Regions from separate parts of the Arthrobacter sp. 001422645 genome, predicted to be linked through region 1. Evidence: riboswitches for the same ligand, from Rfam matches in the RefSeq annotation. Region 1 holds a riboswitch; the other holds the start of a gene.
The links. Region 1 has a riboswitch for glycine ahead of gcvP (aminomethyl-transferring glycine dehydrogenase). Riboswitches for the same ligand answer to the same signal wherever they lie in the genome.

Region 1 (11,202 bases):
CATGATCGACCCGGTCCTGGAGCAGCACATGCTCGAGGACATGCGCCCCGCCGAGGGCGGCAGCCAGATCGTGATGGGCCAGGACCGGCTGGACACTGTGCTCCGCTCGGTGCGTTCCGCCGTCGACTCCGCGGCCGCGGCCAACCGCCCGGCCGTGCTGGTCTGCGCGCCGGCGCTCCGCCCCGCAATCCGCAGACTCGTGGGAGCGCAGCCCGGCTCGGTGCCGGTACTGTCCTACCGCGAAGTCACTTCAGCCAACGTCCGGATCGAAACAGTAGGAGTCGTTCGCCATGCAGAACCGCTTTCGGCTTAAAGGCGCCTCGCTAGAGGAGATCCGCCGCAAGGCGGAACAGCAGCACGGCCCCGCCGCCCGCATCGTCTCCGCGGAGCGCGTCATCAGCCCCGGGATCGCGGGACTTTTCGCAGGCGACCGCTACGAGGCGATCATCGAGGTGGTCACGGGACATGAGGTGGTCACCGGTGAGGTGGTTCCCGAACCCGACATCCTGGCCGGGACCGACCGTCCCGGCGATCCGCCCGCGGGGCCGGCGCCCACCCACGAATTGCAGGGCGCCGCGATCGCGGCCCTGCTGGAGGAAGCCGACGCCACCGAATTGAGCCTGCACCGGCCCGGTAACTCCGGACTTTCCACGGAGTCCCCGGACTTCGCCGAACTGCTCCAGCAGCTCGGCGACGGGCTGCGTGGCCCGGCCGGCACCCCTGCCGCGGAAGCGAAGGCCGGCGCCTCTGCATCTGCCGCGGCCGCTGGCGCTGCACCGTCGCCGTCGCCGTCGCCGTCGCCGTCGCCGTCGGCGACGGCGGCAGCGGCGCCGGCCGTTGCACCGGCCACGCCGGAGGCTCCTGCTGCACCGGTGGCTCCGGCGGTCCGGTTGCGGGAGTCCGTGCCTGTGCCGCTGAGCGGTACCGGCGATCTGGTGGTGCTCATCGGGCTGGATGACGACGCCCTGGACACCGCCCTGGCCATGTCCACCGCAGTCGGCGGCGCCGACGTGCGCACAGCCGGGAAGTTGTCCGCCTACGGCCATCTGCACGTGGACGGACGCCAGGCCGCGACGGCGGCCCGCGCCCACGCCGTCATGACGGACCAGACCGTCCTCGTGGCCTTCGGCCTGGGGAAGGCCCGCGACGCCCTCGCGAGGCTCCAGTCCGTCGCCGCGCTGTCCGCCGACCAGCTGTGGGTGGTGGTCGACGCCGGGCGCAAGCAGGAGGACTCCGCGCGCTGGGTGGGTGTGCTCGCCGCGCAACTGGACATCGCCGCCGTCGCAGTCGTGGGGGCGGCCGACACCGCCACCCCGGAAACCGTCAACACGCTGGGACTGCCGGTGGGCTGGATCGACTCCGGCCAGGCCCGCTCGGTCAGGATCTAAGATGCGAGGCACGAACCAACTGCGAGCGGCAGGATTCGTCACCGGCTCCGCGCAGCGAAGGGTAGATTGAGAGGATGCTGGTACTTACACGCAAGCCGGGCGAACAGATCATGATCGGCGACGGGATCGTCATCACGGTTCTGGAAGGCCGCGGCGACGGTGTTCGGATAGGCATTGAGGCCCCCCGCGGGGTTCCGATCCAGCGCCGCGAGGTCATCGAGGCGATTGCCGCGGCGAACCTGGCGGCGGCTGAAGCCGGAGCAGAGGCCGGGCAGGACGCGGAGGACGCGCTGCGCGGGCTCCTGCCCCCGGCCCCGGCCCCGAAGCCGGCCCGCTCCGCGGACTAAGCGCCGGCGCTTAACCCCCGAACGGGCACACGCAGACGCGTCACGCACAGACAGTCGCAGTCAGCCGCGGTTGCCGCCCAGAAACTGCTCCAGAAGGGGCTGGGCCGTCCGGCGGACCAGCGCTAGGGCGCGCTCAATGTTTCCCGCCGTCGTCAGCTGGTCAAGAGTCCCCGCAGTGTCCGCGGGCAGGGTGGCAGCGGCGTCGCCGTTGCGCGTTCCGGCGGCCGCGCCGGACGCGACCGGCCGGCTCAGGTTGCGCAGCGTGTCCTCGTTGGCGAGAGCGGCATCGTTGAGCTGCCGGAGCAACGCGCGCAGGCCGTCCAGATGATCCTGCAGGACCTCGGCCCAGGCGCCAGGCGGTGCCCCCGCGGCGAGCTCGTTCAGGGTTGCCTGGGCGGGCAAACCCCACTCGGCCGCCACCGCGGCCGACTCGACACCCCGGGCCAAAGCCTCAAAGCGCAGGCGATCAAGGACGCTCTCCACTTCGGAGGCCGTGAAGCTCAACCACTGGACGTTGCCGGCCAGGACATGGAGCCGCTGCGTCTCCAGTCTGAATAAGAGCAATTCCAACTGACGGCGCTCCTGCCAGAGAGCTGCCGAAAGATCACCTGCACCCATGGGCCCCATTCCCCTTGCCGCCCCGGCCGAGAAGCCTTACCGCATTTTCAGCCAAGCTTTTCCCTGAGGTTACACGCAGAGCGCGGATCAGGTGATAGGTTTCGACTTGGGTGCTGCGCCCGGGTTTTTAACACCGACTTCCATGGGGGGAGCACGGGGCCCATTTCGGGTGCGGCTCCCGCTCGTTTAAGGCTGCCGGATCCTGTCTCATGGGGGGACACTCTATTGAATCGCGTGGAACGCAACGAGATGGTCACACAGCATCTTCCGCTGGTGGGCTACCTCGTCTCAGACTTGTGCTCAAAGGCGTCACACCTTTCCCGCGATGACCTGGCGTCTGCGGGCGCCATTGCCCTGATCACCTCGGCGGACTCCTTCGACCCGGACCTCGGCGTGCCGTTCGGTGCCTTCGCGCGCCGGCGGATCCTGGGCGCGTTCGCGGACGAGATGCGCGCCAGCGACTGGGCCACCCGCTCGGCGCGGCGCCGGATCAAAGAAACCATGTCGGTCCAGGAAACCCTCGCCGCTGCCCTCGGACGCACCCCCAGCGTCGACGAGATCGCCGCAGCCCTGGGTGTGCAGCAGAGCGTCGTCGAGGCAGCCCTCGCGGACGCCTCCCGGACCCTGACGCCACTGGATGAAGCCGTGGTCGACACGCTGGCCGCGGAGACCCTGACCCCCGAACATTCCGTACTCGCGGACGAGCGGCTTCAGTACCTCCGCGCGGCGGTTAAGTCCCTCCCGGAGCGGATGCGTTACGTCGTCGAGGAGATCTACTTCGGCGACAGGACCGTCAAGGATCTGGCAGCGGAACTTGGATCCACCCACGCCGCCGTTTCCCAGCAGCGCGCCGAGGCCATCCGGCTCATGCGTGACGGCCTCACCGCGCACTACTCGGACGATCCCGGGCAGGGTTTTGAGCCGCAGTCCCGGATCACCCCCAAGCGCCGTAATGACTACCTCGCCCAGCTGGCAGAGACCACCACGGGCGGCTTCACGCGGGCCATCTTCCCGCAGGGGCCGGTGCTCAACGAGGCCGTCTAAACGGTTCCCGGACGCACCCCCCGGCAAGTAGTAAGCCGACTTAGTAAGCTGACCGAGAAATTATCGGCGGAGCGTCGCGGTCCCTCCCGGCACTGGGGTAGCGTCGGTAGCATCGGATCTGGCGGTACCGGACGAACCAGCAGTGGACTCACCAGCATCGGTTCAACCGCAACGCGGCGCGACGGTACCGGAACTACTCAGGAGGACGCATGAAAGCAACACCAACGCTCACGACGAACCTGCAGGCAGTGCTCGTGGACCTGATCGAACTTCACGTTCAGGGCAAGCAGGCGCACTGGAACATCGTCGGGACGAATTTCCGGGACCTCCACCTGCAGCTGGACGAGATCATCGACTCGGCCCGCGCTTTCGCGGATGACCTGGCGGAGCGCATGCGCGCCCTTCACGCCCTCCCGGACGGCCGGAGCTCCACGGTGTCCAAGTCCACCTCGCTCGCTGAGTTCCCGGCCGGTTTGATCAACACCAAGGACGCCATCGAGCGGATCGTCGCAGCCCTCGAGGCCGCCGTCGGTACCATGCGCAAGGTTCACGACGCCGTGGACGAGGAAGACCCCACGACGGCGGACCTGCTGCACGAATTCATCGCCAAGTTCGAGCAGTACGCCTGGCTGGTCAACGCCGAGACGATGCGGGCCAACACCAGCGTCACCACGGCGGACAGCAAGTAACGTCCGACGGCAACGTCAGCGCCCGGCGCCGGTTCCCACCGGCGTCGGGCGCTTTGGCGTTTAACCCCTCGGGGCTACCGGGCCGTCGGCACCTTGCGGAGGACGACGGCGGCGAGGACTGACGCTCCCGCCATCAGGACGAGCGCGATGGCCGCCGTGATGTGGACACCCGAGTCAAAGGCGGCCCGGGCGGCCGTCATCACCGCGTCGGCCAGCGGTCCCGGCAGTCCCTGGGCCAGCTCCACGGCGCCTGCGAGTGTCTCGCCGGCCTGCGCGGAGGCCTCCGCGGGGGCAGCCTCGGCGGCGCCGGCGGGAAGCCGGAGGTTGCCTTGGTAGGAGGCCGTCAGGATGGAGCCCAGGATGGCGGTGCCAAGCAGGGAGCCGATTTCATAGCCGGTCTCCGAGATCGCGGCCGCGGCACCGGATTTCTCCGCGGGAGCGGCGCCGAGGATCAGGTCGTTGGAGATGGTTTCCGCGGCGCCGACGCCGAGGCACAGCACCAGCAGGGCCGCCAGCAGCAACGCCGGGCCGTTGCCGTGATCGCCGAAGGCCACCACGAAGTAGCCGGCTGCGCTCAGGAGCAGCCCGCCGGCCACCACAAAACCGGGGCGGACCTTCTTCACCAGCGGCACCACCAGCAGCCCGGCCGCCACAGTGGCGATGAGGGCGGGGATCATGGCGACGCCTGATTCCGAGGGCGATTGCCCCTCAAGCAGCTGCAGGTGCTGGGCGAGGAACAGGATGAAGCCGTTGAAGGAGAACAATGCCAGCACGTTGGCGATGATGGCGGTGCTGAAGACCGGGTTGCCGAAAAGGCTGATATCCAGCAGGGGAGCGGGGCGGGTCCGTGCCCCGGCGGCGCCTTGTGCCGGGGCTGCTACTGCCGGACCTGCCGGCAAGAGGTGCCGCTGGCGCCGGATGAAGACATAGCCCATCAGCAGGCCAAAGCAGATGGCGGCCAGCGGTTCCGCGGCCGGTCCGTGGGTGGCCAGGATCTTGATGCCGTAGACGACCGGCACCATCACCAGCAGGGACAGGATGATGCTGGGCACGTCCACCCGTCCCGGGTTCGGGTCGCGGGATTCCGGAATCAGGGCCGGACCGAGGATCAGCAGCGGGAGGATGATCGGCGCGGCCACGAGCAGGACGGCGCCCCACCAGAAGTTCTCCACCAGCCAGCCGCCGAAAATCGGGCCCAGGGCGGCGCCGCCGGAGAAGCCTGCGGCCCAGATGGCCACGGCCAGCCGGCGCCGGTTGGGCTCGGGGAAGATGTTGCGGATCAGGGACAGCGTGGAGGGCATCAGCATGGCGCCGAAGAAGCCCAGCCCGGCGCGTCCGGCAATCAGCCATTCGGCGCTCGGGGCGAACGCGGTGGCCGCCGAGACGGCGGCGAAGCCTGTACTGCCGATGAAAAGCAGCCGGCGGCGGCCAATCCTGTCGCCGAGGCTGCCCATTGCCACGAGCAGGCCGGCGAGGACCAGCGGATAGGCGTCGACAATCCAGAGCAGCTCCACACCGGTGGCGTCGAGGCTGCGCGCGATCGCCGGCAGGGCAAAGGTCAGGGCGGTGTTGTCGACGGCCACGAGCAGCACCGGGAACATCAGCAGCGCCAGCGCCAGCCAGTCACGCCACGGCGCGCGCGGTGCCTGGCCGGATGTTGCCCCGGTGGGCGTTTTTCCGGCCGCGTTGGTGACAACCGTGCCGGTGCTGTTGCGGGTGATGGAAGTGTTGCTCATGAGCTTAACTGTACCGTCTGGACGGTACAGTTAGGAAACCCGGCGTTAAGAAACACTTCCGCCACGGGGCATGATGGGACGCATGGCCAGAAAACCCGTCGCCCGCGAAGCCGTCCTTGACGCGTTCGAGTCCCTGCTGATTGAAGAGGGTGAGCGGGCCGCGACCCTGGATGCCGTGGCCCGGCTGGCCGGGGTCTCCAAGGGCGGGCTGCTCTACCACTTCCCCAACAAAGAAGCGATGATCTCGGTCCTGCTGGAACGGCTGGACCGGCTGCTGGCCGAGGACCTCGCTGCCATGGCAGCCGCACCGGAAGGCGCCGCGGCGTTCTTCATCAAGTCCTCGGTCTGGGCGGACACGCCGCTGGACCGGGTCTTTGTCGCCGCCACCCGGCTCGCCGAAGTGGCCCACCAGGAAACCCTGCGGCGGATGGCCGCCGTCCAGGCGTCCTGGCTGGAACTGCTGGCGGCCGACGTCGGTCCCGCCATGGCCAAGCCGGTCCTCTATATGGGGGACGGGCTGTACTTCAATGCCATGCTGGCGCGCGGGCCGGGCGGGCCGGATCCGGAGGTCGGCGCCGACGTCGAAAGTCTCCTCACCGCCCTGGGGCGGCTCCGCGGCTGAGTCGGCTCAATACATGACGCTCCCGCACGTCTGGCGGGTCAACACATGACGCTCCCGCACGTCTGGCGGGTCAACGCGGAACGCTCCCGCACGTCTGGCGGGGGAGAGTTTGGGAACTTCAGTCGAATGCGTCGGAGCGTTTGGGAAACTTCAGCCGGATGTGCGGGAGCGTCTGTCGTGGGCCGACGGCGGCTCCGGCGCGTAACGCTCGCGCGGCCCCGGTTCGTTGGTTTGCGGACGCGGGCCGGGCGTAGGACAATGAGAGCTGTGACTGTTGTCACGCCAAGTTAATATGCCTTTGATCTGCGGCGGGAGAGTTCTGCTTGTAGGTACAAGCAGGCGCCGTAGGAGCAAACCCTCCCCAGGAATCTCTCAGGCCCATGTACCGCCGCGGCAAGGCAACTCTGGAAAGTAGCAGGCATGTCTTTTGACTTGCTGTGCTCACCGACGGTGCAAGCGGAGCCATGCGAGAGCACGGCTACGCGGAAACTCTCAGGTCCAATACAGAGCGGGGAGGAACCCGAATCAATGTGGCGTACCCTGCGCCGCCTTAGTTATGGAGTTCCTTGTGACTGTTACCTCAGCCTCCACGTCCTTCGTTGACCGGCACATCGGCGCACGCCGTCAGTCCGACGTCGACGCCATGCTGAAGGCTGTCGGCTACGACACCGTCGACGCCCTCGTGGACACCGCCGTTCCCAAGGACATCCGGCAGGACTCCCCGCTGGCGCTGGGCGCGGCGCTCAGCGAAGTCGAGGTCCTGGCTGAGCTGCGCCAGCTGGCCGCGATGAACAAGACCGCCGTCCAGATGATCGGCCAGGGCTACTACGACACCGTCACTCCGGCCGTCATCCGCCGGAACATCCTCGAAGCCCCGGCCTGGTACACGGCCTACACCCCGTACCAGCCGGAAATCTCCCAGGGCCGGCTCGAGGCGCTGCTGAACTTCCAGACCATGGTCCAGGACCTCGTCGGCCTTCCGATCGCCAACGCCTCACTGCTGGACGAAGCCACCGCCGTGGCCGAGGCCGTGCTGATGATGCGCCGGGCCAACAAGAATAAGTCCGCGCACGACGGCAAGACCGTCCTCGACGCCGACTGCCTGCCGCAGACCATTGCGATCGTCAAGGGCCGCGCCGAGGCCCTCGGCTTCGAGGTGGAGGTCGCTGACCTCTCCAAGGGACTGCCCGACGGCGTCATCAACGGCGTCGTCCTGCAGCAGCCCGGCGTCTCCGGCCGCGTGTTCGACCACACCGCCGTGATCGCCGAGGCCAAGGAACGCGGCGCCCTCGTCACCGTCGCGGCGGACCTCCTCTCCCTGACCCTCATCACGTCCCCGGGCGAGCAGGGCGCCGACATCGCCGTCGGCTCCGCCCAGCGCTTCGGCGTCCCGCTGTTCTTCGGCGGCCCGCACGCCGCGTACATGGCGGTCCAGAAGGGCCTCGAGCGGTCCATGCCCGGCCGCCTGGTGGGCGTGTCCAAGGACAACGCCGGCGTTCCGGCCTACCGCCTGGCCCTGCAGACCCGCGAGCAGCACATCCGCCGCGAGAAGGCCACGTCCAACATCTGCACCGCGCAGGCGCTGCTGGCCATCGTCTCCTCCTTCTACGCCGTTTACCACGGCCCGGACGGCCTCAAGGCAATCGCCGAGACCACCCACGGACACGCCCGGACCATCGCGGCCTCGCTCAAGGCCGCCGGCCTGGACGTGCTGCACACCTCCTTCTTCGACACCGTCACGGTCTCGGTCCCCGGCAAGGCAGCGGACATCGTCGCCGCCGCCGAGGCGAAGGGCATCAACCTGCGCGGCATCGACGCGGACACCGTCGGCATCTCCACCGATGAAGCCGCGACGGCGGCCATCGTCGCCGACGTCGTCGCCGCCTTCGGGGCGACGGTGGCTGACTCAGTAGAAGGCTTTGCCCTGGATGCCGCCGTCGAGCGCACCTCCGACTACCTCCAGCACCCGGTCTTCAACACCCACCGCTCCGAGACCCAGCTGCTGCGCTACATCCGCCGCCTTTCCGACCGCGACCTCGCCCTGGACCGCACCATGATCCCGCTGGGCTCCTGCACCATGAAGCTGAACGCCACGGCCGAGATGGAAGCCATCTCCTGGCCGGAGTTCGCCTCCATCCACCCCTTCGCCCCCGAGTCCCAGACCGCCGGCTGGCGTGAACTGATCACGGACCTCGAAGCGCAGCTGACCGAGATCACCGGCTACGACCAGGTGTCCATCCAGCCCAACGCCGGATCCCAGGGCGAGCTCGCCGGCCTGCTGGCCATCCGCGGCTACCACCACTCCCGCGGTGACGAGCAGCGCAACATCTGCCTCATCCCGGCCTCCGCGCACGGCACCAACGCGGCCTCCGCCGTGCTCGCCGGCATGAAGGTGGTCGTCGTCGCCACCGCGTCGGACGGCACGATCGACCACGCGGACCTCACCGCCAAGATCGAGCAGCACCGGGACGCCCTGTCCTGCATCATGATCACCTACCCGTCCACCCATGGTGTGTACGACGCCGACGTCCGTGAAGTCTGCGACGCCATCCACGCCGCCGGCGGCCAGGTCTACATCGACGGCGCCAACCTCAACGCGCTCGTCGGGCTGGCCCAGCCGGGCCTGTTCGGCGGCGACGTCTCGCACCTGAACCTGCACAAGACCTTCTGCATTCCGCACGGCGGCGGCGGCCCCGGCGTCGGCCCGGTCGCGGCCAAGGCGCACCTGGCACCGTTTATGCCCGGCAACGCCGCGGATCCGGCCAACGGCGAAAGCGGCACGCCGATCTCCGCCTCCCGCTACGGCTCCGCCGGTGTGCTGCCGATCTCCTGGGCGTACGTGAAGCTCATGGGCGGCCAGGGCCTGACCGAGGCCACGAAGTCCGCCCTGCTCGCGGCCAACTACATCGCCTCCCGCCTGAACGACTTCTTCCCGGTGCTCTACACCGGCGAGGGCGGACTCGTGGCCCACGAGTGCATCCTGGACCTGCGCGAGCTCACGGCCAAGACCGGCGTCACCGCCGAGGACGTGGCCAAGCGCTTGATCGACTACGGCTTCCACGCCCCCACCCTCGCGTTCCCGGTGGCCGGCACGCTGATGGTCGAGCCCACCGAATCCGAGGACCTCGGCGAGATCGACCGGTTCATCACGGCGATGATCTCCATCCGTGCCGAGATCGACCAGGTGGCCCACGGCGACTTCGCCGTGGAGCACAGCCCGCTGCGCAACTCCCCGCACACCGCCGCTGCTGTCATCAGCACCGACTGGACCCGGAAATACCCGCGTGAACAGGCCGTTTTCCCGGTCCACACGCTCAAGCAGGACAAGTACTTCCCGCCGGTCGGCAGGATCGATGGCGCCGCCGGCGACCGCAACCTGATCTGCTCGTGCCCTCCACTCGAAGCCTTCGAAGACCACTCCGACGACTCCGCCTCTGACAGCTAAGGACAGCCACCGATGACTGAGAACTACACGGCCCTTTACGAAGAGCACAAGAAGCTCGGCGCCTCCTTCACGGACTTCGGCGGCTGGCAGATGCCGCTCAAGTACAGCTCCGAACTCGCCGAACACCACGCCGTCCGCAAGTCCGCGGGCCTCTTCGACCTCTCCCACATGGGCGAAGTCTGGGTCACCGGCCCGGACGCCGCGGCGTTCCTGGACTACGCCTTGGTCGGCAAGATCTCCGCGATGGCGATCGGCAAGGCCAAGTACTCGCTGATCTGCAACGAGGACGGCGGCATCATCGACGACCTCATCACCTACCGGCGCCCGGCGGGGGCCGACAACACTGATAAGTTCCTCGTGGTTCCCAACGCGGGCAACGCCAAGGTCGTGGCCGCGGCCCTGGCCGAGCGGGCTGAAGGCTTCCAGGTCACCGTCCAGGACGCCTCCGCCGAGATCTCGCTGATCGCCGTGCAGGGTCCCAAAGCCCAGGAAATCCTGCTGCGCCTGGTTCCCGCCGCGCAGCACGAGCTCGTCACCGGGCTGAAGTACTACGCTGCGGTGGAGGTTCCGTTGATGTTCGGCGGCACCAGCCAGGAACTCCTGCTGGCCCGCACCGGCTACACCGGCGAGGACGGCTTCGAGATCTTCGTGTCCAACGGCGACGCCGCCGCTCTGTGGCAGGCGCTCGTCACGATCGCCGAGGACGGCGAGCTGACGCCCGCCGGGCTGGCGTCCCGCGACTCGCTCCGCCTCGAGGCGGGGATGCCGCTCTACGGCAACGAACTCTCCCTCGAAGGCGACCCGTTCGCCGCCGGGCTGGGCCCGATCGTCGCGCTGTCCAAGGAAGGCGACTTCGTCGGCAAGACCGCCCTGGCCGCCAAGAAGGAAGCCGGCGCCGGATCCACCACGGGCCGCAAGCTCGTCGGCCTCAAGGGCCTCGGACGCCGGGCCGGCCGCGGTCACTACCCGGTCCTCAAGGACGGCAACGTCGTCGGCGAAGTCACCTCCGGCCAGCCCAGCCCGAGCCTCGGCTACCCGGTCGCGATGGCCTACGTCGACGTCGACTTCACCGAACCCGGTACCGCCCTGGACATCGACCTCCGCGGCAAGGCAGAGCCGTTCGAAGTTGTGGCACTGCCTTTCTACAAGCGCCAAAAGTAGCCCGGCTGGTCCCGGGGCTGCGTGACTATGGTTGCGTTAGCCCGTCGGGTCCGACATCCTCTGCATGCTCGGTCGCGAAGACGCCCGCTGGGCGGACGTGACGCTCCCTTAGACGCATGCTGCCGGATGTCGGGCCCGAAGGGGCCCTGCTC
Region 2 (11,202 bases), on a different contig from region 1:
TTCAGCACCGACGTGCTGGCGACGGACACCATCGACATCACGCTGACCGGCACCGCCGGCCAGTCGCTCGGTGCGTTCCTGCCGGCCGGCATCACGCTGCGGATGTTCGGAGACTCCAACGACTACGTCGGCAAGGGTCTCTCCGGCGGCCGCATCATCGTGCGGCCGGACCGCACCAACGTCTTCCCGGCCGAACGCAACGTCATCGCCGGAAACGTGATCGGCTACGGCGCCACCAGCGGCGAGATGTTCCTGCGCGGCCAGGTCGGCGAACGCTTCCTGGTCCGCAACTCCGGAGCGACGGCGGTGGTCGAAGGAATCGGCGACCACGGCTGCGAGTACATGACCGGCGGACAGACCCTCATCATCGGGCGCACCGGCCGTAACTTCGGTGCCGGCATGTCCGGCGGCACAGCCTACGTGCTGGACCTGCAGACCGAACGGGTCAACAAGCAGGCCCTCGAAACCGGTGAGCTGCAGCTGCGCGAACTCGACGCCGAGGACCGTGACATTGTCCATGGACTGCTGGTGAAGCACTCCGAGGAGACCGAATCGCTGCTTGCGGCACGGCTGCTGGAGAACTTCGACGACACCGCAGCCCGCATCACCAAGGTGCTGCCGCGCGACTACGCGGCCGTCCTGCAAACCCGTCTTGACGCCATCGAAGAGGGCCTTGACCCCGACGGCGAAGAAGTTTGGTCTCGAATCCTGGAGGTGACCGGTGGCTGATCCACGCGGATTTCTGAAAGTACGTCAGCGCGAAACCCAGCCCCGCCGTCCCGTTCCGGTCCGCATCATGGACTGGAAGGAAGTCTATGAGGCCCAGGAGAAGGGCGTCCTCAAGTCCCAGGCCGGCCGCTGCATGGACTGCGGTGTGCCGTTCTGCCACCAGGGCTGCCCGCTGGGCAACCTCATTCCGGAATGGAATGACCTCGTCTGGCGGGACAAGGGCGAGGAAGCGATGGAACGGCTGCACGCCACCAACAACTTCCCCGAATTCACCGGGCGCCTCTGCCCGGCGCCCTGCGAGGCGTCGTGTGTGCTGGGCATCAACCAGCCCGCCGTGACCATCAAACAGGTCGAGGTCTCGATCGTGGACCAGGCCTTCGAAAACGGCTGGGTCAACCCGCTGCCGCCGGCACGCCTCACCGGCAAGACGGTCGCCGTCGTCGGCTCCGGCCCGGCCGGACTCGCCGTCGCGCAGCAGCTGACCCGGGTGGGGCACACCGTCGCCGTCTACGAGCGCGACGACAAGATCGGCGGGCTCCTGCGCTACGGCATCCCCGATTTCAAGATGGAAAAGGAACAGGTGGACCGCCGCCTGGAGCAGATGAAGGCCGAGGGCACCCGCTTCCGGACCGGCGTCGCCGTCGGCACGGACGTGACCTGGGAGCAGCTGCGCCGCCGGTACGACGCCGTGGTGGTTGCCACCGGCGCCACCGTCCCGCGTGACCTGCCGATCCCTGGCCGCGAGCTCGAAGGTGTGCACTTCGCGATGGACTACCTCGTCCCGGCCAACCGGGTGGTGGCGGGGGAGACGGTGGAGAAGCAGATCAACGCTGCCGGAAAGCACGTTGTCATCCTCGGCGGCGGCGACACCGGCGCGGACTGCCTCGGCACCGCTCACCGCCACCAGGCCGCCTCGGTCACCACCCTGGCGATCGGCAAACAGCCGCCCGCGGAGCGTGCCGGCCACCAGCCGTGGCCGACGTTCCCCACCCTGTTCGAAGTTGCCAGCGCCCACGAGGAAGGAGGCGAACGCACCTACCTCGCCTCCACCGTGGAGTTCGTCGGCGAGAACGGCAAACTGACCGGCGTGAAGGTGGCCGAAACCGAATTCGTCGACGGCAAACGCCTCCCGAAGGCCGGCACCGAGCGGATCATCCCCGCCGACCTGGTGTTCCTGTCCCTGGGCTTCACCGGCCCGGAGCGGGCGGGGATCACCGAGCAGGTCAGCGCCGAATTCGACGGCCGCGGCAACGTGGCCCGGGACGGCTACTACATGACCAACACGGAAGGCATCTTCGTCGCCGGAGACGCCGGCCGCGGCCAGTCGCTCATCGTCTGGGCCATCGCCGAGGGACGCGCCTGCGCCGCCGCGGTGGACAAGTTCCTGATGGGCAGCACCATCCTCCCGGCTCCCGTGGCGCCGACCGACCGGGCCATGGCCGTTCTCTAGGCGCGTCCCTCCGGCCCGGCGCTGTTACATTCCGCCAATAACTTCATCAATGCAATCGACTACTAGGGTAGGTATATGAGACGCGCTAAAATCGTAGCCACGTTCGGACCGGCAATCGCAAGCTTCGAGAACACTCTCGCGGTGCTGGAAGCCGGCGTCGACGTGGCACGCATGAACATGAGCCACGGCGACTACTCCGTGCACGACACCACCTACGAGAACGTCCGCAAGGCAGCCGGTCAGCTCGGCAAGGCCGTCGCCGTGATGGCCGACCTCCAGGGCCCCAAGATCCGCCTCGGCCGGTTCGTGGACGGACCGCACCTCCTCGCCGTCGGCGACACCTTCACCATCACCACCGAGGACGTCCCGGGCACCAAGGACATCTGCTCCACGACGCTCAAGAGCCTCACCGAAGACGTCAACCCGGGCGATGCTCTCCTGATTGACGACGGCAAGGTGGCGCTGAGGGCCATCGACGTCGACGACGTCAAGGTGGTCGCGCAGGTGATCGTGGGCGGCTACGTGTCGAACAACAAGGGCATCAACCTGCCCGGTGTTGCCGTCAACGTTCCGGCGCTGAGCGAAAAGGACGAGGACGACCTCCGCTGGGCCATGCGCCGCGGCGTGGACATGGTGGCCCTCTCCTTCGTCCGGGATGCCTCGGACATCAAGCGCGTCCACGAGATTATGGACGAAGAAGGCCGCCGCGTGCCGGTGATCGCCAAGATCGAGAAGCCGCAGGCCGTGGAGCAGCTCCCCGAGATCATCGATGCCTTCGACGCCATCATGGTGGCCCGTGGCGACCTCGGCGTGGAACTTCCCCTCGAGGAAGTCCCGATCGTCCAGAAGCGCGCCGTTGAACTGGCCCGCCGCTGGGCGAAGCCGGTCATCGTGGCCACGCAGGTGCTGGAATCCATGATCGACAACCCGCGCCCCACCCGCGCCGAGGCCTCCGACTGTGCCAACGCCGTGCTCGACGGCGCCGACGCAGTGATGCTCTCGGGCGAGACCAGCGTGGGCAAGTTCCCGATCGAGACCGTCAAGACCATGGCCCGGATTATCGAGTCCACCGAGGTCCACGGCCTGGAACGCGTCCCTCCGCTGGGCACCAAGCCCAAGACCCGCGGCGGCGCCATCACCCGTGCCGCCGTCGAAATCGCCGACCAGCTGGATGCGAAGTACATCTGTACCTTCACCCAGTCCGGTGACTCCGCCCGGCGCCTCTCGCGGCTGCGCCCGGTCCGGCCCGTGTTCGCCTTCACCCCGGTGGAGCACGTCTGGAACCAGCTCGCGCTGACCTGGGGCATCCAGCCGGTTCTGGTTCCCATGGTGGGCCACACCGACGAGATGACCGCCCAGGTGGACCGCAGCCTGCTGAGCCTGGACCTGGCCGAGGACGGCGATATGGTGGTCATCGCGGCCGGCTCGCCTCCCGGAAAGGCCGGTTCCACGAACATGCTGAAGGTCCACAAGGTGGGCGACCTGGCCGACGCGGGCAGCACGGGCGACTCCGAGGTCGCCAAGGATAAGCTCGGCCCCTGGCCGGAAAAGAAGAAGCGGAACACCAAGATCTAGTTCCGCAGCTCAGACGAAAGGGAGGGTCCCCGCCACGCGGTTTACGCGGCGGGGACCCTCTCCTTTTTTGTGTTGCTTGGTCGCTTACAGCTGGGGCCCAGTGCCCGCCACTGCCCCTTAACCGGTGAGGCTGGCAAGGGCTTTCCGCAGCCGGGTGTCCGCATCATTGGCGACGTCCTGGACAGCAGCGCTGTTGCTGAGCTGGACCATCGTCTGAGGATCAATGGCACTGATGGTCGTCACGACGTCGCTCGTTCCTCGGCGGACCACAACGTTGCAGGGCAACAGGGCGCCGATTTCGGGATCGGCAGCGAGGGCGCGGCTGGCCAGCGCCGGGTTGCAGGCACCGAGGATGACGTAGTCGCCGACAGCGGCAGCCGCGTCAGCGCCGAGCTTGGCCTCGAAGGTAGCGCGAACGTTGATTTCGGACAGAATGCCGAAGCCTTGATCGGCCAGGGCGTCGCGGGTCCGCTGCACTGCCTCCTGCCAGTCAAGGGGAAGAGTCACGGTGTGGGTGTAGCTCATGCGGAGCTCCTTTCGATACCCCATTGTATACCCCCGGGGGTGTTTGACGACCCTGGGTGGTATCTGCAATGCTCGAAGGGTCCCCGGGTGATCCTGCGTGAATAGGCATGAGCGGCCCGGTGGTTCCCCCTTCGACCTGAAAGTGCCATGACTAACGCAACGAGACGATTTCCGGCAGCCTTGTATTCCCAGGGATCAGATCCGGACGCCCGGTTCAGCCTCGCCAATGAACGCACATACCTAGCCTGGATACGGACCTCCCTGGCGCTGATTGCCAGCGGCGTTGCTTTGGAGGCGCTGGGGCTGAACCTGCAGGACGGGCTGCGCCTTTCGGCGTCCGTAGTCCTCATCGTCGCCGGAATTGCCGCGCCCGTGCAGGCGTGGTTCGGGTGGATGCAGATCGAGCGTGCACTGCGCCTCGACAGGCCGCTGCCGGCCGCCCGCTTGGCGTCCCCGATTGGGGCTGCCGTTTCCGTGGCTGGGATCCTGGTGGTCTTCGCGGTTGTCCTCGCCTGATGACCGGCGGTCCTGAGAACGCACCCGGCCGGAGTCACCGGCCGTTCGACGCGGGCCTGCAGCCGGAACGGACCGCTCTAGCCTGGCGCCGGACGGCGCTGGCGGTCGCCGTCGGATCCCTCGCGGCGCTCCGCATCCTGCCGGAGCTCCTGGGTTTGTGGGCACTCGCTCCGGCCGCGCTGGGCGCTGCCGTGTCACTCGTGGCGCTCATTGTCACGCAGCGGCGGTACCGCAGGATTCACACAATCCTCACCACGTCCGACAGCGACAGGGTCGCCCTCAGCGGGGGAGCGGTGCCTGCCGTAATGGCCGTGGCCACAGTGGCCGGCGGAATTATGGCGCTGGCTGCCGCAGTGCAACTTGGCCAGCGGATACCGCATTAGCGCTTAAATTGCCGGGTCCGGGAGGCCGCGGGTGAGCGGCTTCCCGGACCCGGGGGAGAAGCGTCTTAGTTGACCTGGTTGATGATGGTCTCGGCAACCTCGCGCATGCTGAGGCGGCGGTCCATGGAGGTCTTCTGGATCCAGCGGAATGCCTCCGGCTCCGTCAGGCCCATCTTGGTGGTGAGGAGGCTCTTGGCGCGTTCCACGAGCTTGCGGGTGGCGAACTGCTCCTGGAGGTCGGTCACTTCACTTTCGAGGGCCTTGATTTCCTCGTGGCGGGACAGCGCGATTTCCAGCGCCGGAATCAGGTCGGCAGGCGTGAACGGCTTGACCACATAGGCCATGGCACCGGCGTCGCGGGCGCGCTCGACGAGTTCCTTCTGGCTGAAGGCGGTCAGCAGGACCACCGGGGCGATCCGGGCCTTGACGATCTTCTCGGCAGCGGAAATGCCGTCCATAACGGGCATCTTGACGTCCATCAGGACCAGGTCCGGCTTCAGTTCTTCGGCGAGCTGAACGGCTTTTTCGCCGTTGTCCGCTTCGCCGACGACGTCGTAGCCCTCGCCCCGCAGGATCTCGATGATGTCGAGCCGGATGAGGGTCTCGTCCTCGGCGACAACCACGCGGCGCGCCGGCGTGGTCGTGGGGTTTGACTCCGTCTGTTCTGACACGGGAACTCCTTGGAAAGGTACGGCGGGAACTAAACCATCTTAGGTTCCGCCCGCTGGTGTACTTGGACCGGACTGGTTCGATGCGGCGTCACTGGCGCGATTCTGGAATTCAGCCTATCTGCATGTAGAGTAATTTCGCGCACCGGAAGCGATCGCGTTGCTCACAGCACTGTGGTTGAGTGATTGTTACACCGGTGTAGTCCGCGCCCGAGTGGCGGAATTGGCAGACGCGCCGCACTCAAAATGCGGTATCGAAAGGTGTGTGGGTTCGAGTCCCACCTCGGGCACGTGTTTTCCCTGTTCAGGGGCTTGTGGTCCTCTGAATGTGTACAAATCTCCTTTTGTGGGCCCCTACGGGCCCATTTTTGTTAGTGGCGGCTGGTCTGGCGGCTCCTTCTCTTGGCTTAGACAGCGGTGTTGCTGCTCACTCCTTCATGGCCGGGAGCGCTCGGAACTGCATGACCTGCTGAGAGGTGCGATCAGACCCTGAAGGTCGTCCCTGTGGACAGCCGGAACTCCTGGGAAACTTGGAACTGTCGCGATTCTCCAAACCGAGCGGGACAGTTTTGCGGGCGGGATATGCGCGAATCCGGGTTTTCAGTATCTGTATCGGAATTCTCGCAGCGGGGAGTGCCCGGAAGGTGTTGCGGTGGGGGACCGGCTTACGGGCGGTGGGTCCAGGGTCCGTCGCTGTGCGTGAGGGCTTGGCAACTACATGGGATTTGTGAATGAGTCGCAATCAGCACAACGTGGAAGTTTTCCGAGACGAGATAATCGCCGCAGCCGCAGAGCTACGTGCTGTGGCCCGCGCAGAACAGGACAAGCAGCGAATAGAAGTTGCCGACTGGCTCGACGAACAGTTCATCGGTATCTCAGACCCGCGCGATCTGCATGAAGCAACGCGGAATGCTCTTACCTTGTACCAAGGCGGCATGGGGTCGTTCCAGGATGTCGGTAACGGGGCCTCGTCGCACGCGGTCAGTCGGCTGCGTAGTGCGCTGGTGAGTGGGCTCGATGCTGGCGTTCGCGACTCGTGAACGTGCTCGTGGCGGCTCAGTAGCGTCCGGTGAAGGGATCCTCGAACGGGTCACTCCGGTGGTCCCTTTGCGCCCGGGGCGCCCGGCTCTGCCGTGCGGTCAAGGAACCTGCCAGCCCGCTGGAAGTCCCGGACAACGTGCATCAGCCCAATCACCAAGATAGCCACGCCAGCCGCCATGAGCCAGGAGAGGAACCCGGCTCCGCGTATGACCTGGGGAATGAATATGAGCGGCAGCACGGGCAGCAAGATGAGCTGTGTGGCGAGATTTTTTCGCAGTTGCACGGCCGCGGCCCGCGAGACGACAATGTGATCCGGGTCAACGGGTGTCTTCCCGAGAATCTGGCGCCGGATGTCTTTACGCTCTTCGTCGTCCAGCGAGAGCAGCACGTCGATCCTGCCCATCTCCGCTGCGGGCGCGATCTTGTTGGCGTTGGGCACCGCCGAATGAATCCACGGGCTGAAGGCCCATGGCGGTGAATGCCAGGGCGCCCGGTGGATCCACGAGGTGCTTCCAGCGGCTGGCGAGGGTGCGGGAGGCGATGCCATTTCTCTGACGTGGCCAGCAATTCCCTAGTGGCGGTTCACCGCAGCTCGGCAAAAGACACATTCGGAGTCGGTTCTTGCGTCCCTGTCCGAGCAGAGGCTAAAGTGTGAGGCGTGTCACCAACCAAGTGACATGTGCTTATGATCTGCGGCGGGAGAGTCCTGCCGGTACGTTCTGCAGGCGCCGTAGGAGCAAATCCTCCCCAGGAATCTCTCAGGCCCACGTACCGCCGCGGCAAGGCAACTCTGGAAAGCAGTCCGGATATTCGGACTCACCGACGGTGCAAGGGTCACCCTGCTAACAGCAGGGGGCGCGGAAACTCTCAGGTCCAATACAGAGCGGGGAGGAACCCAAATCAATGTGGCGCACCCAATGCGCCACCTGAATTATGGAGTTCCTTCATGACCATCCAGTCGTCCCCTTTAACCTTTGCCGATCGGCATATTGGTGCGCGGCGCCAGGCCGATATTGACGCCATGCTCAAGGCCGTGGGCTATGACAGCGTTGACGGCCTCGTGGACGTCGCCGTCCCTGATTCCATCCGTCAGGCCAAGCCGCTGGCCCTCAAGGACGCCCTCAGCGAGGTCGAGGTCCTTGCCGAGCTCCGCCGGCTGGCCGCGAAGAACAAGACCGCGGTCCAGATGATTGGGCAGGGCTACTACGACACCGTCACCCCGGCCGTGATCCGCCGCAATATCCTCGAAGCCCCCGCCTGGTACACGGCGTACACCCCGTACCAGCCGGAGATCTCCCAGGGCCGGCTCGAGGCGCTGCTGAACTTCCAGACCATGGTCCAGGACCTCGTCGGCCTGCCGATCGCCAACGCGTCGCTTCTGGACGAAGCCACCGCCGTCGCCGAGGCCGTGCTGATGATGCGCCGCGCCAACAAAAACAAGACGGCCCACGACGGCAAGACCGTCCTCGACGCCGACTGCCTGCCGCAGACCGTCGCGATCGTCAAGGGCCGCGCCGAAGCCCTTGGCTTCGAGGTGGAGGTCGCTGACCTCTCCAAGGGACTGCCTGAGGGCGTCATCAACGGCGTGGTCCTGCAGCAGCCCGGCGTCTCTGGCCGCGTGTTCGACCACACCGCCGTGATTGCCGAGGCCAAGGAACGCGGCGCCCTCGTCACCGTCGCCGCTGACCTGCTCGCGCTGACCCTCATCACCCCGCCCGGCGAGCAGGGCGCCGACATCGCCGTCGGCTCCACCCAGCGTTTCGGCGTCCCGTTGTTCTTCGGCGGCCCGCATGCCGCTTACATGGCGGTCCAGAAGGGCCTCGAGCGGTCCATGCCCGGCCGCCTGGTCGGTGTCTCCAAGGACATCGCCGGAGTCCCGGCGTATCGCCTGGCCCTGCAGACCCGCGAGCAGCACATCCGCCGCGAGAAGGCCACGTCCAACATCTGCACCGCGCAGGCGCTGCTGGCGATCGTGTCCTCCTTCTACGCCGTTTACCACGGCCCGGACGGTCTGAAGGCCATTGCCGAGCGCGTCCACAACAACGCCCGCAGCCTGGCCACCACGCTGAAGATCGCAGGCCGCGAACTGGTCACCGAGACGTTCTTCGACACCGTCACGGTCCGCGTCCCCGGCAAGGCTGGCAAGGTCATCGCTGCCGCAGAGGCACGTGGGATCAACCTGCGCCGGATCGACGCGGATACCATCGGCGTCTCCGCTGATGAAACCACGACGACGGAGGTCCTCTCCGCCATTGCCGTCGCCTTCGGTGCCGGTCCGGTCGCTGAAGCGAAGGGCTTTGAACTGCCCGAACCGGTGCTTCGCACCTCCGAGTACCTGCAGCACCCAGTGTTCAACACGCACCGTTCGGAGACCCAGCTGTTGCGCTATATCCGCAGGCTGAGCGACCGGGACCTCGCGCTGGACCGCACCATGATCCCTCTGGGTTCGTGCACCATGAAGCTGAATGCCACAGCGGAGATGGAAGCGATCTCCTGGCCGGAGTTCGCCTCCATTCACCCGTTCGCCCCGGAATCCCAGACCGTCGGGTGGCGCGAACTGATCAACGGGCTGGAAGCTGACCTTGCCGAGATCACCGGCTATGACCAGGTCTCCCTGCAGCCGAATGCCGGTTCCCAGGGCGAGCTCGCGGGCCTGTTGGCCATCCGCGGCTACCACCGCTCCCGCGGTGATGCCCAGCGCAACGTCTGCCTGATTCCGGCCTCCGCGCACGGCACCAACGCCGCGTCCGCTGTCCTGGCCGGGATGAAGGTTGTTGTGGTGGCCACCGCTCCGGACGGCACCATCGACCACGCTGACCTGAACGCCAAGATCGAGCTGCACAAAGACGGTCTGTCGGCGATCATGATCACCTACCCGTCTACCCACGGTGTGTACGACGCTGACGTTACAGAAATCTGCGAGGCAGTGCACGCTGCCGGCGGCCAGGTGTACGTGGACGGCGCCAACCTCAACGCCCTCGTGGGCCTGGCGCAGCCGGGTAAGTTCGGCGGCGACGTCTCGCACCTGAACCTGCACAAGACCTTCTGCATCCCGCACGGCGGCGGCGGGCCAGGCGTCGGCCCGGTCGCGGCCAAGGCCCACCTGGCACCTTTCATGCCAGGGGACGCGAACAAGGCAGTGCACGAAGAGGGTCACGGTGTGGCAATCTCGGCCTCTAACTTCGGCTCCGCAGGCGTCCTCCCGATCTCCTGGGCGTACGTGAAGCTCATGGGCGCCGAAGGCCTGACCGAGGCCACCAGGTCCGCGCTTCTGGCAGCTAATTACGTTGCCGCCCGTCTCAACGAGTACTTCCCCATCCTCTATACCGGCGAAGGTGGCCTCGTGGCGCACGAGTGCATCCTGGACCTGCGCGAACTGACGGCCAAGACCGGCGTGACCGCGGAAGACGTGGCCAAGCGCCTGATCGACTTCGGCTTCCACGCCCCCACCTTGGCGTTTCCGGTGGCAGGGACGCTAATGGTGGAGCCCACCGAGTCCGAGGACCTGGCGGAGATCGACCGTTTCATCGACGCGATGATCACCATCCGCGCCGAGATCGACCAAGTAGCCACCGGTGACTTCACCGTCGAGGACAGCCCGCTACGCAACGCACCCCACACCGCGTCCGCCGTCGTGTCCTCTGACTGGACCCGCCAGTACCCACGGGAGCAGGCCGCTTTCCCGGTCCACCACCTCAAGCAGGACAAGTACTTCCCCCCGGTCGGCCGGATCGACGGCGCCGGTGGCGACCGGAACCTGATCTGCTCCTGCCCGCCGCTTTCCGAGTTTGAAAACTAAGGATCCCGACATGTCTGAGAAGTACACGGCTCTCTACGAAGAGCACAAGCAACTCGGCGCCTCCTTCACCGATTTCGGTGGCTGGCAGATGCCCCTGAAGTACAGCTCCGAGCTGGCCGAACACCACGCCGTCCGCAACGCCGCTGGCCTGTTCGACCTCTCGCACATGGGTGAAGTGTGGGTGACCGGCCCCGACGCCGCAGCCTTCCTCGACTACGCCCTGGTAGGCAAGCTCTCCGCCATTGCCGATGGCAAAGCCAAGTACTCACTCATCTGCAACGCCGACGGCGGCATCGTCGATGACCTCATCACCTACCGTTTCGGTGACGAGAAGTACCTGGTGGTCCCCAACGCGGGCAACGCACCCACCGTCGCTGCTGCCTTGGCAGAACGGGCCCGTTCCGGCAAAGTCGGTGGCTTCGACGTCATTGTCGGGGACGTCTCCGCGGAGATGTCCCTCGTAGCCGTGCAGGGTCCCAAGGCTGAGGCCATCCTGCTCAAGCTGACTGATGAGGC

Region 2: another riboswitch for glycine. It lies ahead of gcvP (aminomethyl-transferring glycine dehydrogenase); the one in region 1 lies ahead of gcvP (aminomethyl-transferring glycine dehydrogenase).

The regions. Positions count from the first base shown of each region.
Region 1 covers NZ_JCBANT010000020.1:48,618-59,819, forward strand. Annotated here, with positions in the region: gene AC6EUH_RS16985 (flagellar biosynthesis protein FlhA) at 1-313, shown strand, start outside; gene AC6EUH_RS16990 (hypothetical protein) at 291-1,388, shown strand; gene AC6EUH_RS16995 (carbon storage regulator) at 1,463-1,735, shown strand; gene flgN (flagellar export chaperone FlgN) at 1,796-2,362, opposite strand; gene AC6EUH_RS17005 (sigma-70 family RNA polymerase sigma factor) at 2,579-3,397, shown strand; gene AC6EUH_RS17010 (Dps family protein) at 3,607-4,086, shown strand; gene AC6EUH_RS17015 (MFS transporter) at 4,161-5,687, opposite strand; gene AC6EUH_RS17020 (TetR/AcrR family transcriptional regulator) at 5,905-6,444, shown strand; glycine riboswitch at 6,744-6,842, shown strand; glycine riboswitch at 6,844-6,961, shown strand; gene gcvP (aminomethyl-transferring glycine dehydrogenase) at 7,001-9,889, shown strand; gene gcvT (glycine cleavage system aminomethyltransferase GcvT) at 9,902-11,050, shown strand.
Region 2 covers NZ_JCBANT010000025.1:24,218-35,419, forward strand. Annotated here, with positions in the region: gene gltB (glutamate synthase large subunit) at 1-729, shown strand, start outside; gene AC6EUH_RS18050 (glutamate synthase subunit beta) at 722-2,179, shown strand; gene pyk (pyruvate kinase) at 2,255-3,754, shown strand; gene AC6EUH_RS18060 (DUF302 domain-containing protein) at 3,872-4,279, opposite strand; gene AC6EUH_RS18065 (YidH family protein) at 4,427-4,795, shown strand; gene AC6EUH_RS18070 (DUF202 domain-containing protein) at 4,795-5,178, shown strand; gene AC6EUH_RS18075 (ANTAR domain-containing response regulator) at 5,244-5,849, opposite strand; tRNA gene AC6EUH_RS18080 (tRNA-Leu) at 6,055-6,136, shown strand; gene AC6EUH_RS18085 (hypothetical protein) at 6,578-6,886, shown strand; gene AC6EUH_RS18090 (hypothetical protein) at 6,937-7,326, opposite strand; glycine riboswitch at 7,574-7,671, shown strand; glycine riboswitch at 7,673-7,779, shown strand; gene gcvP (aminomethyl-transferring glycine dehydrogenase) at 7,834-10,686, shown strand; gene gcvT (glycine cleavage system aminomethyltransferase GcvT) at 10,697-11,202, shown strand, end outside.